DNA from 3 places in the Ruegeria sp. AP7 genome. Region 1 is predicted to be linked to each of the others. Evidence: riboswitches for the same ligand, from Rfam matches in the RefSeq annotation. Region 1 holds a riboswitch; each other region holds the start of a gene.
What was found. A riboswitch is a leader RNA that binds a small molecule or an ion and turns the genes downstream of it on or off. The one in region 1 is predicted to bind cobalamin.

Region 1 (4,001 bases):
AGTTTGCCTCTGATAGTCTTGCGATGAAGGCCTCCACATCACCTTTACCGTCATAACCGGGCACTACTGACTGCTCTGCCAGAGCGGGCGGCAAGACAACGTTATCAAGCAGTCCGAAATAACCCAAATTGAATTCCGCCTTGGGTGCAGATTCCGGAACGAGTCGCGGATCCGCATGATGCCTCAGATGGCGCACCTGAACACCCGGAGTCGGATCAAGCGCGGGCAATCCCTGGCACAAGCTACGCTCACCCTGATACGAAGCAGCGATATGGACGTCCACAAAACCGGCTTCCAGTTGCCCGGCAATGACATCCAGATGATCAACGCAAATGCCTGCCGCGACTTTCTTCAAGGACGCTCTAAACTCCTGCCCCAAATTTGATGCAGCACTTTTGTGAAAAATCACAATTGCGTCCCTGCAGGAGTCTACAAATCGCCGACACGCATGTACCCGAGAGGCTTTGGGAGCCAACACGACTTCGAATGTGTATCGCTCCGATAAATGCGCGCGCGCCATTGCAGCCAACTGGTCAACACGCATCGCCTTGCCACCCATTGTTTTCTGGCCGATGCGATATGCAAAGATCACTTTCATGTCCGAGTTGCTAAGCTACGCATAGCGCAACGTTCCTCCGAAGCGGGGCCAACTCTCTGAAACTGCATCGCAAATTGAATTGGGTTCGTGGCCTCTGGATCAATTGTCAGAGTGTTATCCAACTGATCAATGAAAGCTACTTCCAAGTCGAGTGGTTTCCAATCCAAATCCGATCGCTGCAACCAGGCAATCAACTCCAATTAATGTGCTTAATTCTTGCAACGCCAGAGCTCAACACATCACAAAGAACCAAAGAGTTGAAGGGCCTTCATCAAAATCAAGTAATCTCTTTATCTTGACCTCAAGCACTCCGTCGATATTGCGGGATCACCTCATAGCCCGGCTTTTCTGGCTCATCGTCCAGCATCTCGGCTGGAAATCCCGGTGCCCGAATCTCAAGCCCGGTCGCATCCTCCAGCCGCCTGATGATGTTGGGAGATAGCTCTCTCTCTCCATAGCGAGAGATCCCGTCCTCAAAAATCTTGATCATCACCGGGTTTATCTCCAGCGGCACCCCGGCGCGGTCGGCGACCTCCTGAAACAGACCGATATCCTTTTTGACCAGATCCATGGTGAATGAAATATCGCGGGACCCATTCAGAATCACTTGGCTTTCCGTTTCGTGCACAAATGATGTACCCGACGAAATTTTGATCGCCTCATAGGTCGTGCCAAGATCCATCCCTGCGGCCTTTGCGGTCACCAAAGCCTCGGCGCAAGTGATCAGATTTGCGGTTGCCAAATAGTTTGTCAGCACCTTCAACACTGAGGCCGATCCCAAATCGCCTGTGTGCAAAACGCGGCGCCCCATCGTCGTCAGGAACGGCAGAATGCGCTCAAATGTTTCTCGATCGCAGCCTGCGAAGATCGAAATATTGCCCGTAGCCGCCCGATGACACCCGCCCGATACCGGGCAATCGACTGCAGCCCCCCCACGTTCGATCACCGAAGCACCCAATCGTTTTACTTCCGATTCGTCTGTGGTGGACATTTCCATCCAGATCTTACCGGATGTCACTTCGGACAGCATCTCCTGCATTACCGCGTCCGAGGCGGCAGGAGATGGCAGACAGGTAATCACGGCGTCACAATCACGCATCAATTGGGCGGGGCTTTTAGCTGCCTTCGCACCCTGCGCGACAAAACCAGACACAAGATCAGGGTTGAGGTCATGAACGGTCAGGTCAATCCCATTGCGCAGCAGCGAGCCCGACAATTTTCCGCCCACGTTTCCCAGCCCGATGAAGCCTACTTTCATATGACGCTCTCCCTGTTCGTCTTTCGATGCACATGCGAACACGCCTGTTGACCTAAGTCATGCCGTCCAGCGACCCTCAGAGGTCGCTTTTTTGCCCCTGTACGCACAGTTGAGCGAGACTCGCTTGACAAGGGGGGTGATGCTGTCCCAAGAGCCAAGTGTTGGTGTCTGCAGCAGCAGATGAAAAGGGAATGCGTCAGCGGATTTTCCGTCAAACGCAGCCGCCCCCGCGACCGTGACCGGAGAGGGTGCCCAAGCCACTGGCGAATGCCGGGAAGGCGGGACATCCGACAGAGCGCCGCTCTGACATCCGCAAGCCGGGAGACCTGCCAACGCCCGAAGATGAAACCGGACGGGGTGTTCCGGTGTGGGGCTTTGATCGGCCCGCATGAAACCCCGTCCCCCACGAAGAGGATTTGGGGGATGAGAGACATGACCGAGACCACACCGGTCGAACTGCTGGTCTGCACCACCTGTCGTCGCGGCCTACCCGTCGAAGACGACGCCCAACGCCCCGGCACATTGCTGCACAAAGCGCTTGAACAGGCCGCCCTGCCGGAAGGCATCACCCTGAAAGCAGTAGAATGCCTTTCAAACTGCGATGAGGGTTGTTCTATCGTGCTGCGTGGCGGACCTGATCGCTGGACATTCGTTTACGAACACCTCAGCGAAACCGATCACGTCGAAACCATCATTGAAGGTGCCACCAAGTACCTTAATACCGAGGACGGGCTGGTCAAATGGCGTGAACGCCCCGAACACTTCCGCAAGAATTGCGCGGCCCGTATTCCCCCGATTGGAGCCCTGAAATGAGCAATCTCGAAAAACTGCCCGTCACCGTGATCACCGGCTTTCTGGGCTCGGGCAAAACGACGCTGGTCAAGCATTTGATGCAGAACCCGCAAGGCAAGCGCTTGGCTGTTGTAGTCAATGAGTTCGGCGATGTGGGTGTCGATGGCGATATCCTGAAATCCTGCGCAATCCCGGATTGCCCAGCAGAAAACATCATGGAACTGGCCAATGGCTGCATCTGCTGCACTGTGGCCGACGATTTCATTCCCACGATCGAAGCGCTTATGGCCTTGGAGCCGCGCCCCGATCACATCCTGATCGAAACTTCGGGCCTGGCCCTGCCCAAGCCGCTGCTTAAAGCGTTCGACTGGCCAGACATTCGCTCGAAAACCACCGTCGACGGCGTGATCGCTTTGGCCGATGCCGAAGCTGTTGCCGCTGGTCGGTTTGCACCCAATGTCGAAGCGGTAGACGCCCAGCGCCTTGCCGATGAGTCGATCGACCACGAGACGCCACTATCGGAAGTGTTTGAAGATCAGATCTCCTGCGCCGACATCATCCTGCTGACCAAGCCCGATCTGGCTGGTCCCGAAGGTGTCGCCAAAGCCAAAGAGGTCATCGCGGCCGAAGCCCCTCGCCCCCTACCCGTCGTCGAAGTCGCAGAAGGTGTCGTGGACGTGCGCGTTGTCTTGGGCCTTGAAGCTGCTGCCGAGGACGACATGGAAGCGCGTCCCAGCCATCATGATGGTCATCACGATCACGAGCATGACGATTTTGAAAGCATCATCGTCGAACTGCCGGAACAGACTGATCCGCTGGATCTGGTCGCCAAGATCGAACGCCTGGCAAAGGAACTGAACATCCTGCGCGTCAAAGGCTATGCCGCGGTTCAGGGCAAGCCCATGCGCCTGCTGGTACAGGCCGTCGGCTCGCGGGTACGTCATCAGTATGACCGCCCGTGGGAACCTGGTGAAGAGCGCCGCTCGCGCCTTGTGGTCATCGCCGAGCATGATGATATCAAAGAGGCCGAAATCCGTGATATCCTTGTGGGTGTGACCGAGGCCGCCGAGTAAGATTCATGCACGTCGTCTTCCGCGAAAGCCACGGGTTAGAGGAAACCGAGACCCCAACCGATCTGGGCCAGAGCCCGGCGGACTTGGTGGTGCTGTCCTTTTCTGACAGTGATCTTGGCGCTTTCGCGGCGGGCTGGCATCGCGGTGGCGGGCCAGACGGGCGCATGCCAACCCTGCGGTTGGCCAACCTGACAGCTCTAAAACATCCCCTGTCAGTCGACACATATGTTGAACAGACGCTCGAGGGGGCCAAAGGCATCTTGATCCGCCTGATTGGCGG
Region 2 (4,001 bases), on a different contig from region 1:
CCCCAGCTCACCCTCGATCGCTTCGCCAGCGGGGAAAACCCCCGCGATGACCTTGTGTGCGAGGGCCGAAATCGGTGTGAGCATCAGCGTGGCAATAACAACCAGTTGTTTCATGTTAAAACCGCCTTTTTGAACAGTTCCGGTTTCACCTTGCGCGCCAACATCACGGCAAACCCCGTAAGCATGGCTTCAATGCCCATAACCGGTATATGGGCGAAAAACACCAGCTTGGCCGCAGGCAGGAACGCGTCACCGGACATCGCCAGTGAAATGGCAACAAACGCGGTTGTGGCTGCGATTGAGAACGCCCCCCCGATACCGCCCCAAATCGCCCCCTGAATGGCCGAGCCTCGGGCGATGAGGCGGCCAAAGATCATCCAGGTCAGTACCGCTGGCAGAGCAATGTTCACGGTATTGATCCCCAAAACGGTCAGTCCACCAAATCCAAAGAAAACAGCCTGTAACAGCAGCCCGACAAACAAGGCCGGAAAGGCGGCCCAACCGAGTAGAAGCCCGGCCAGGCCATTCAGGATCAGATGCACAGAAGATGGGCCAATCGGCACATGAATCAGCGAAGCAACGAAGAAACTGGCTGACAGAACACCCGCTGTGGGAATGCGATCCAGATCCAGCGACCTCAGCCCCATTGCAATCCCGCCTGCAGCAGCGATCGCACCGCCGATTACGACAGGGTTCGAAAGAGCACCATCTACAATGTGCATAAGGGCCTACTCCAGATCCCAGGCGCGGATCCAGATCACGGCATCCTGGCTCAGCTCTTTACCTTCATGCTCGGTTTTCGGACCAGAGCCCAGAGCGGCGAAACCCCAGTAACCGGCTTTGGGTACACCAAAACTGAAATATCCATTCTCGTCCGAAATCGCGACCAGTGCACCACCTGGCAGCGGCGACACCGTCGGTGCAGCGGCGCCCGTGCCTTTCAGGTCAGGGGCGGCGGCGATGTATTCGATCTCAATCTCGACCCCTGCAACTGGTTTGCCCTCGCTCAGCACGCGACCCGTGAAAGTTGAGCCCGCAATGATGTTGTAGGGCTTGTTCAGCGGCAGGATTTCTGTTGCCAGACCTTGCGGCTGATCCCAGTCGGTGGGCAGTTCATTTCGGTTCAGATAGGCCTTGGTGATCTGCTGGATATAAATATCCTCAGATTCTTCGTAGTAGGGCGCAGGAACGGTCACCACCACATAGTCGCCCGAACGCTTCACCGGGACCGAGCCTTTGAACGCCTTGGCGCTGTTGTCTGGGCCGTCAAATGTGGTTTCTTCCAATGTGTCCAGCAGATCGGTTTTACTGCCGTTGTGGATCACATAGAATTCTTCCGGTTTTTCAAGCGTCATCACATGACCGGCTTCAAACGGGTGCCAGAATATCAGCTTTACCGGCACATCACCGGGTCGCTCGATCATCGTGTTTTCTGTGTATTCCAGTAGGAAATGAGCGCTCGCAAACGTAGGCATCACTGCAGCAGCTGCGGCTGCCAAAAACAATATCTTCAAAACTCAGTCCTTCTCAGGTCGCGCCTTCCCCGGCACATATTTGGTTTTGACTTGGGGAGGGCCCGCGTCCGTTCGTCGACCGAGACAAACGGATACAGCGCACACCCCGTCGCCGACAATGAGCACCCTTTCCGAGGGCGCGTGTTCGGCAGGTCTCCTGACTTGCGGGTCAAAGCGCTATGCTGGCCTTCCCGGGATATCCCAGTGGCATTGTCAGCCGCGCTCGCCGCTTACAGTTGCGGGGGCAGTTGCAGATTTGGCGCGAAGAGCACCGTACTACATTCCCTATTGCTTCCGGGGGAATCCCCCGGAACCGAACATGGCGTGTTCATGCCAGAACATGCAAAGCGCGGTCAACAATCGTTTCCGTCACTAAGCAGGCCATTTGCGAAATTAGAGTACCCACATTCGCTCGATCAGTATCGGATCGATCCTGACAGCTTCATCACAGCCGTATTACAGCCATCTTATCTTGCGTCATGTCATGCATGGTGTAGCCGATACCGCCGGTGTTGTACCCTGATTGACGGCGACCCGCGAATGGCATCCAGTCGACCCGAAAAGCAGTATGATCGTTCACCATGACGGCCGTGGCGTCCAAATACCGCACGGCATGCATTGCTGTATCCAGGGATTTGGTAAAGACCGACGCCTGAAATGCAAAAGGAAGAGCGTTTGCAGCGTCGTATGCAGCACTAAGATCATCATATTCATAAACACAAACAACCGGCCCGAAGATTTCGGAGGTGGACACACTCGCATCAGCCGGTGGGTTTAGAAGGACAGTCGGTGCATAGGTCGTTCGGCCCAGCCGTTTACCCCCTGTCATTACGCGGGCACCTCCCGCAACCGCTTCGTCTACCCATTGTTCTACGCGATCAACTTCACCCGGACGGATCAGTGGCCCACATTCCACGCTGGCGTCACGGGCATCACCCACCTTCAGCGCTGACGCGGCTTCTGCCAACTTTCGAGCGACCGTTTCCGCCATCCCTGATGGAGCAAAAACACGCTGAACCGAGACACAAACTTGACCGGAATGATAAAATCCACCCTTGGTCAACAAGGGGATCATGGCATCAATGTCGGCTGTCTCATCGATGATAACTGGCGCCGCTCCGCCGTGCTCCAACGCGCATCGCGTCCCCGGCGCCAGCTTCGAGCGCAGCATCCACCCGACACGTGCCGATCCGATGAAAGAAAAGAATCCGACGCGCGCGTCCGTGATCATCCGTTCAGCTACATCATTTTGGCAAATCGCCAGATGGCACCACTCCTTTGGCAGGCCAGCCTCATACAGGATGTCGACAAATGCTTCGCATGACAGTGGTGTATCAAGCGCCGGTTTGACGAGGACCGGGCATCCAGTGGCCACAGCCGGGGCCACCTGATGTACGATCAAGTTCAACGGATGGTTAAACGCGCTTGCGGCAACCACAACGCCGATGGGTTCACGCTGTGTAAAGGCAATCCGACCCGATCCTGCTACTGTCAGATCCATCGGTATTTCCCGGCCCGCCATCTGCCCGATTTCATGGATACACAGTTCGACACCATCAATAGCACGTGCCACTTCGATGCGCGCGTCAATCAAGGGTTTGCCACCTTCGCTGGCGATCAGCATCGCAAGGTCTTCCGCGCGGCCGGACATGATCCGGGCTGCATTCTTCAGAACCTCAATCCGCCTGTAAGCAGGCAACCAAGTGCCCCGATCACGGTGCAGACCGTGTGCCACGTTCAGCATCACATTGATATCGTTCCAGCTTTTAACCTCGACACTGCCGATTTTCTCAAGATCAAACGGGTTCAGAACTTCAACAACATTACTCATATCAGACAGACCTTCGCCGCAAGCTCATCAATGAGGACACGTTGGTTTTCACTGTAATCGACCGGCAAGTCGATCAGATGCACACCACCTGCTTCAAACGCTTTTTCAAAGGTAGGCACCAGATCTTCTGTCCTTTCGACCCGATGACCCGCAGCACCATAGCTGTTGGCGTATTGCACAAAATCAGGATTCTTGAATTCCAATCCCCAATCATCAAACCCCGCATGCGACTGCTTCCAACGGATCATTCCGTACGAGCTGTCATTCAGAACAGTAACAACCAGATTGAGGCCAAGACGAACGGCGGTTTCAATCTCCTGGCTGTTCATCATGAACCCTCCGTCACCGCAAATGGCCATGACCCTGCGTTCGGGATATAGCTTCGCTGCCATCATGGCCGAAGGTAAACCTGCCCCCATGGTGGCAAGCGCGTTGTCCAACAAAACCGTATTGGGCTGATAGGCCTGATAATTTCTGGCGTACCAAATTTTGTAGATACCGTTGTCCAAAGCGATGATATCGCAATCCCCCATGACTTTGCGTGTGTCAGCTACAAACCGCTGGGGGATGACCGGAAAGCGCGGATCATCAGCGCGTTCTGATGTGTGTAGATCGGTCTCGTTTTTGACCCGCTGGAAGTAACTGCGGTCAAATTC
Region 3 (4,001 bases), on a different contig from region 1:
AACGGTTGGAATAGACGCCTGGCCAGCTGGTATAGTCCGCGCCCAATGTATAGGGTCGCGGCCGGTGCACCCGCGCTGCATTCGCAAGCCTCATGGCTGAGATATAGCTTGTCGTGCGTGGTGCGATCTTGAACCCAAGATTGATAAGATCATCAATATTCAGCATCTAAATGGCTCCAATTGATCATCGGTTTGGAAAACGGGCGCGGGCGAGGCTAAGGTAAGTCTTAAGCCGGATTGCGTTGATCGGGCCCAGAGGTTTGTGCTCGGCGGTCACACGCCATGGCGAAAATGACAGGGTATCACCATCGAGCGGATCGAATTCTGCATCTTTTTCCATGATAATATCTGCGATGGGTGTAACCGTTCGATGAAACGGGTCGAGTGGTGCGTCCGGCTCTGGACCGCAGGCCCATCTGACGCGGTTGTCGAGCGGATCGAAGTCGCCATCGTTTCGCGGTGGTTCGATTATACAGAACTCAAATCGATTGCCGTCACTGGCGACGTCCTGACGGAGTTTCAGGCTGATGCCGTCATGCTCGTCCACCGGTTTGGTTGCTACCTTATGTCGAACGCTGCGGGCGAGGTATCGTACTGTCAGGTCAGTCCCCAGCCGATAGGGCGTCGTTGACCAGAAATGCGCCTCGAATGGCGACTGCATGTAGTTCGAGGCAAAATCGCTCGCAGTCTGAAGACTTCGCCTGCCTTTTTGTGTGGCAAATGCGCGAAACAGGGCCACCAACCCTCGAGTGATCAGCTTCAATGACCAGCTGCGACGCTTATTTGCCGCGTGTTGTAGGGCTTGCAGAGTAGCGATCAGTCTGCTTAGCCGTTCATAATCGTCGGAAAGGTAGCTGGGGAAAGTGTCCCGATCGACAAGAACAAAGTCGAACTCATCGCTGATTTGCGAGATGTTGAGTTGTGAAAGTGCCTCGACGTCGATCAGTTTGGTGCCCGGCACATCAAATAGCTTGACCGCCATTCCATGGGCATCGGTTTTACGATCATCCAGATGCGCACCGTTGGAAAAGCGAACTGCTGCAGAATAACTTACTGCTTTTTCGAAAAGGCCATGGCGCAACCTTTCCGGCAGATCGTCCCGGATTGTGAAAGTGGCTTTGACACATCCATGGCTGCGCCCATGTTGCGCTCTTAACCTTCGACCTTTCCACTTCGCGATCGCTTCAAAATTCTGATCGATGATATCGTCAACCACGTCTTCAGGTGAAGTGTTTGGCAAAGAATGTGTCACGAACCCCCTTTTCCCGAGCAAGCCCAGGCAATAATTAACCTCTACAAAAATATCCGACAGCCAGCCCCTTCTAAATGCCCGTAGATTAACCCTTTTTGGTTTTTCTTTCAAACGAAGTGACTTATGGCAGCCTTATTGCCTCATTCCCTTCGATGTCAAACAGCCGTTTTCGCGTCAGAATGAAGTATACCGGTCAATAGTTGGTAGGGTGGGATTCATCGATTTACGACTTCAAAACGGACACGGTTGGCGCCGTATTCGCTAGTGTTGCGTTGGCTTACTTTCGAAGACTTAAGCTTGGAGAAAGTTATTGACGCATTTCTTGATCTCGGGCACTCAGGCAGCAGATGGTTCCCAACGATACGTCAGAGGGATGAAAAGGGAATACGGTGAGGAATGCCAAGCGGCGCCAATTCCGTAACTGCCCCCGCAACTGTAAGCGGTGAGCTATGCCAAATAGCCACTGACCCCAAGGGTCGGGAAGGTTGGCCAAGCGCAGACCCGCAAGTCAGGAGACCTGCCATCAATTGTTCAACCAACCCGGGGCGGGGCGTCCTGGAAGGAGGTATTGATGACACGTTTCACACGTGTGCACACGACTGGCAGCTTCCGTCTGCGCTTGGAAACAAGCGGAGTGAGAAATGCGAAAATAGCTGATCAATACATTGTCGACAACGTGAACCGCCGATGCGGGGAGCCCAACGCGGTGTTCAGAATAATCAGAGCGTTACGATATAACATTGCAAAAACTTTAATTGCGCAATAAACGGTGGCGAGATGACGAACAATGTTGATCATATCCTTCTTGTCTGCGCGAGCTGCAGAAGTGGCGAAAGTGCAGACAAAGTACCCCAGGCGTTGAAGCATATATTGCCGAGGGAATTTGTGATCCGCTCTGTGAATTGTATGGCGGGTTGTGAAAGGCCAACCACCATCGGCTTTCAGGCCCGTGGCAAAGCACAATATCTATTTGGTGACATTTCTACAGATGAAGATTTGGACGCGATCGTTGAATTTGCCCATCAGTATCTGCGCAGTGGCGATGGTTGGACAAATGCCACTGATCGGCCACGGGCATTGTTCACGAAAACTCTCTCACGCCTGCCGCGTATTGAGCTTGAGGAAGCGCTATGACCAAGCAAAGCTTTCTGATTGCCGAAAATCTGGAATATTACGCGCTTAACGGAGATATCTTGTTGCAAGGCGTTTCGTTCGCCTTGGACGAGGGCGCTATTCTTGCGATCGCTGGTCCGAACGGGGCAGGTAAAACAACGCTTTTGAATCTACTCTGTGGTGCCGAAGCACTGGCATTGGGGGATGTGCGTATGAATGGACAAAGCCTCAAGCACCTATCCGCAAAAGAACGCGCCCGCATGATAGCCGTTGTCAGCCAGCAGGAATTTCCTGATGGGCGTCTGTCACTGCGTGATTATGTGGCATTGGGTCAGATTCCCATTCGCGCAGATCGCTCGGCCGAAGATCATGCATGCGAACTGAACCGGATACTTGACCTCACTGATCTGGCTCCATTGGCAGAAAAGCGGATGGCTCAGCTTTCTGGGGGCGAGCGTCAGCGTGCGCATATTGCGCGCGCCTTGGCACAAAACCCCTCTTTGCTGTTTCTCGATGAACCCACCAATCATCTGGATCCAGACGCAAAGGGGCGGATGCTATCGCTGGTCGCCGATCTTGGGGTCACAGTGGTAATGATCGTGCACGATCTGGTCATGATCCCTGAATTCGCCACACATGTTGCTTTGATGAAATCCACGCGCCTGACCGGATTTGGCACGGTCGCCGAAGTTCTGACGCCCGAACGGGTCCGTGAAACCTTTGGCGTGGATTATCTGTGCTTTCACCATGAGGGTCGCGTGATACCGGCTCTTGATATCCGAAGAACCACTGTTTCTACATAAACTCAGGAGAATATTGATGAAACACATCTGGTCCGTGGCTTTGGTCACTGCCATTGCAAGTAGCGCTGCAGCGCAGGAAGTCACCGTAGACAATTGCGGCGAACCCCTTGTGTTTGAGACGTTGCCGGAACGGTTGGTCGTGCATGACATGAACATGACGGATATGGCTTTTGCTTTGGGGCTACAGGACAAGATCGTCGGCCTCACCGGGATCACCGGCTGGTACAAGACCAGCCCGGAATTCGATACCTTGCGGGGTGACATTCCGGAGCTAGCGCCGAAATACCCCACTGTTGAGAACCTCGTCGCAGCGGACCCAGATTTGTTTTTCGCGGGCTGGTATTATGGAATGAAACCGGGTGGGGATGTGACACCAGCCACATTGGAGCCCTTCGGGATCAAAACCATGATCCTGACCGAAAGCTGTGTGCATTTGGACAAGGATCGCCCCGAGTCCAGCATGGACCTGCTGTTTGACGATGTTCTGCGTCTTGGCAAGGTTATGCAGGTCGAGGACAAGGCCGAGGCGCTAGTGAGCGAATGGAAAGACGAATTGGCCGCGATCGAGGCGCAAACGACCGAGTTGCCGAAACCTCGAGTTTTCTTGTTGGATGGTCCGGCGGATGCACCGTTCACTGCTGGGAAGTTTGCCATTCCCGATGCTATGATCGCTGCGGCGGGTGGTGAGAATGTCACCCATGACATGGATACAAGCTGGGGGCGTAGTTCCTGGGAAGCCGTGGCCGCATCTAACCCCGAATTCCTGGTGCTGCTGGATTATCAGACCGGCAACGGCGCGGCAGATACCTTCAAATTCCTGCAAGAGCATCCGG

Region 2: linked by a shared signal. The riboswitch ahead of ACR0KN_RS17865 (DUF4198 domain-containing protein) and the one ahead of ACR0KN_RS00315 (DUF1636 family protein) in region 1 are both predicted to bind cobalamin.
Region 3: linked by a shared signal. The riboswitch ahead of ACR0KN_RS12320 (DUF1636 family protein) and the one ahead of ACR0KN_RS00315 (DUF1636 family protein) in region 1 are both predicted to bind cobalamin.

What each region holds. Positions count from the first base shown of each region.
Region 1 covers NZ_JBQFVT010000001.1:65,529-69,529, reverse strand. Annotated here, with positions in the region: gene ACR0KN_RS00325 (hypothetical protein) at 1-355, opposite strand, end outside; gene ACR0KN_RS00320 (NAD(P)-dependent oxidoreductase) at 900-1,856, opposite strand; cobalamin riboswitch at 2,002-2,204, shown strand; gene ACR0KN_RS00315 (DUF1636 family protein) at 2,289-2,669, shown strand; gene cobW (cobalamin biosynthesis protein CobW) at 2,666-3,721, shown strand; gene cobN (cobaltochelatase subunit CobN) at 3,727-4,001, shown strand, end outside.
Region 2 covers NZ_JBQFVT010000012.1:21,993-25,993, forward strand. Annotated here, with positions in the region: gene ACR0KN_RS17855 (cobalt ABC transporter permease) at 1-114, opposite strand, end outside; gene cbiM (cobalt transporter CbiM) at 111-722, opposite strand; gene ACR0KN_RS17865 (DUF4198 domain-containing protein) at 729-1,514, opposite strand; cobalamin riboswitch at 1,645-1,847, opposite strand; gene ACR0KN_RS17870 (aldehyde dehydrogenase family protein) at 1,960-3,345, opposite strand; gene ACR0KN_RS17875 (acetolactate synthase large subunit) at 3,342-4,001, opposite strand, start outside.
Region 3 covers NZ_JBQFVT010000005.1:256,327-260,327, reverse strand. Annotated here, with positions in the region: gene ACR0KN_RS12330 (peroxidase family protein) at 1-166, opposite strand, end outside; gene ACR0KN_RS12325 (catalase family protein) at 185-1,252, opposite strand; cobalamin riboswitch at 1,584-1,791, shown strand; gene ACR0KN_RS12320 (DUF1636 family protein) at 2,030-2,386, shown strand; gene ACR0KN_RS12315 (ABC transporter ATP-binding protein) at 2,383-3,168, shown strand; gene ACR0KN_RS12310 (ABC transporter substrate-binding protein) at 3,185-4,001, shown strand, end outside.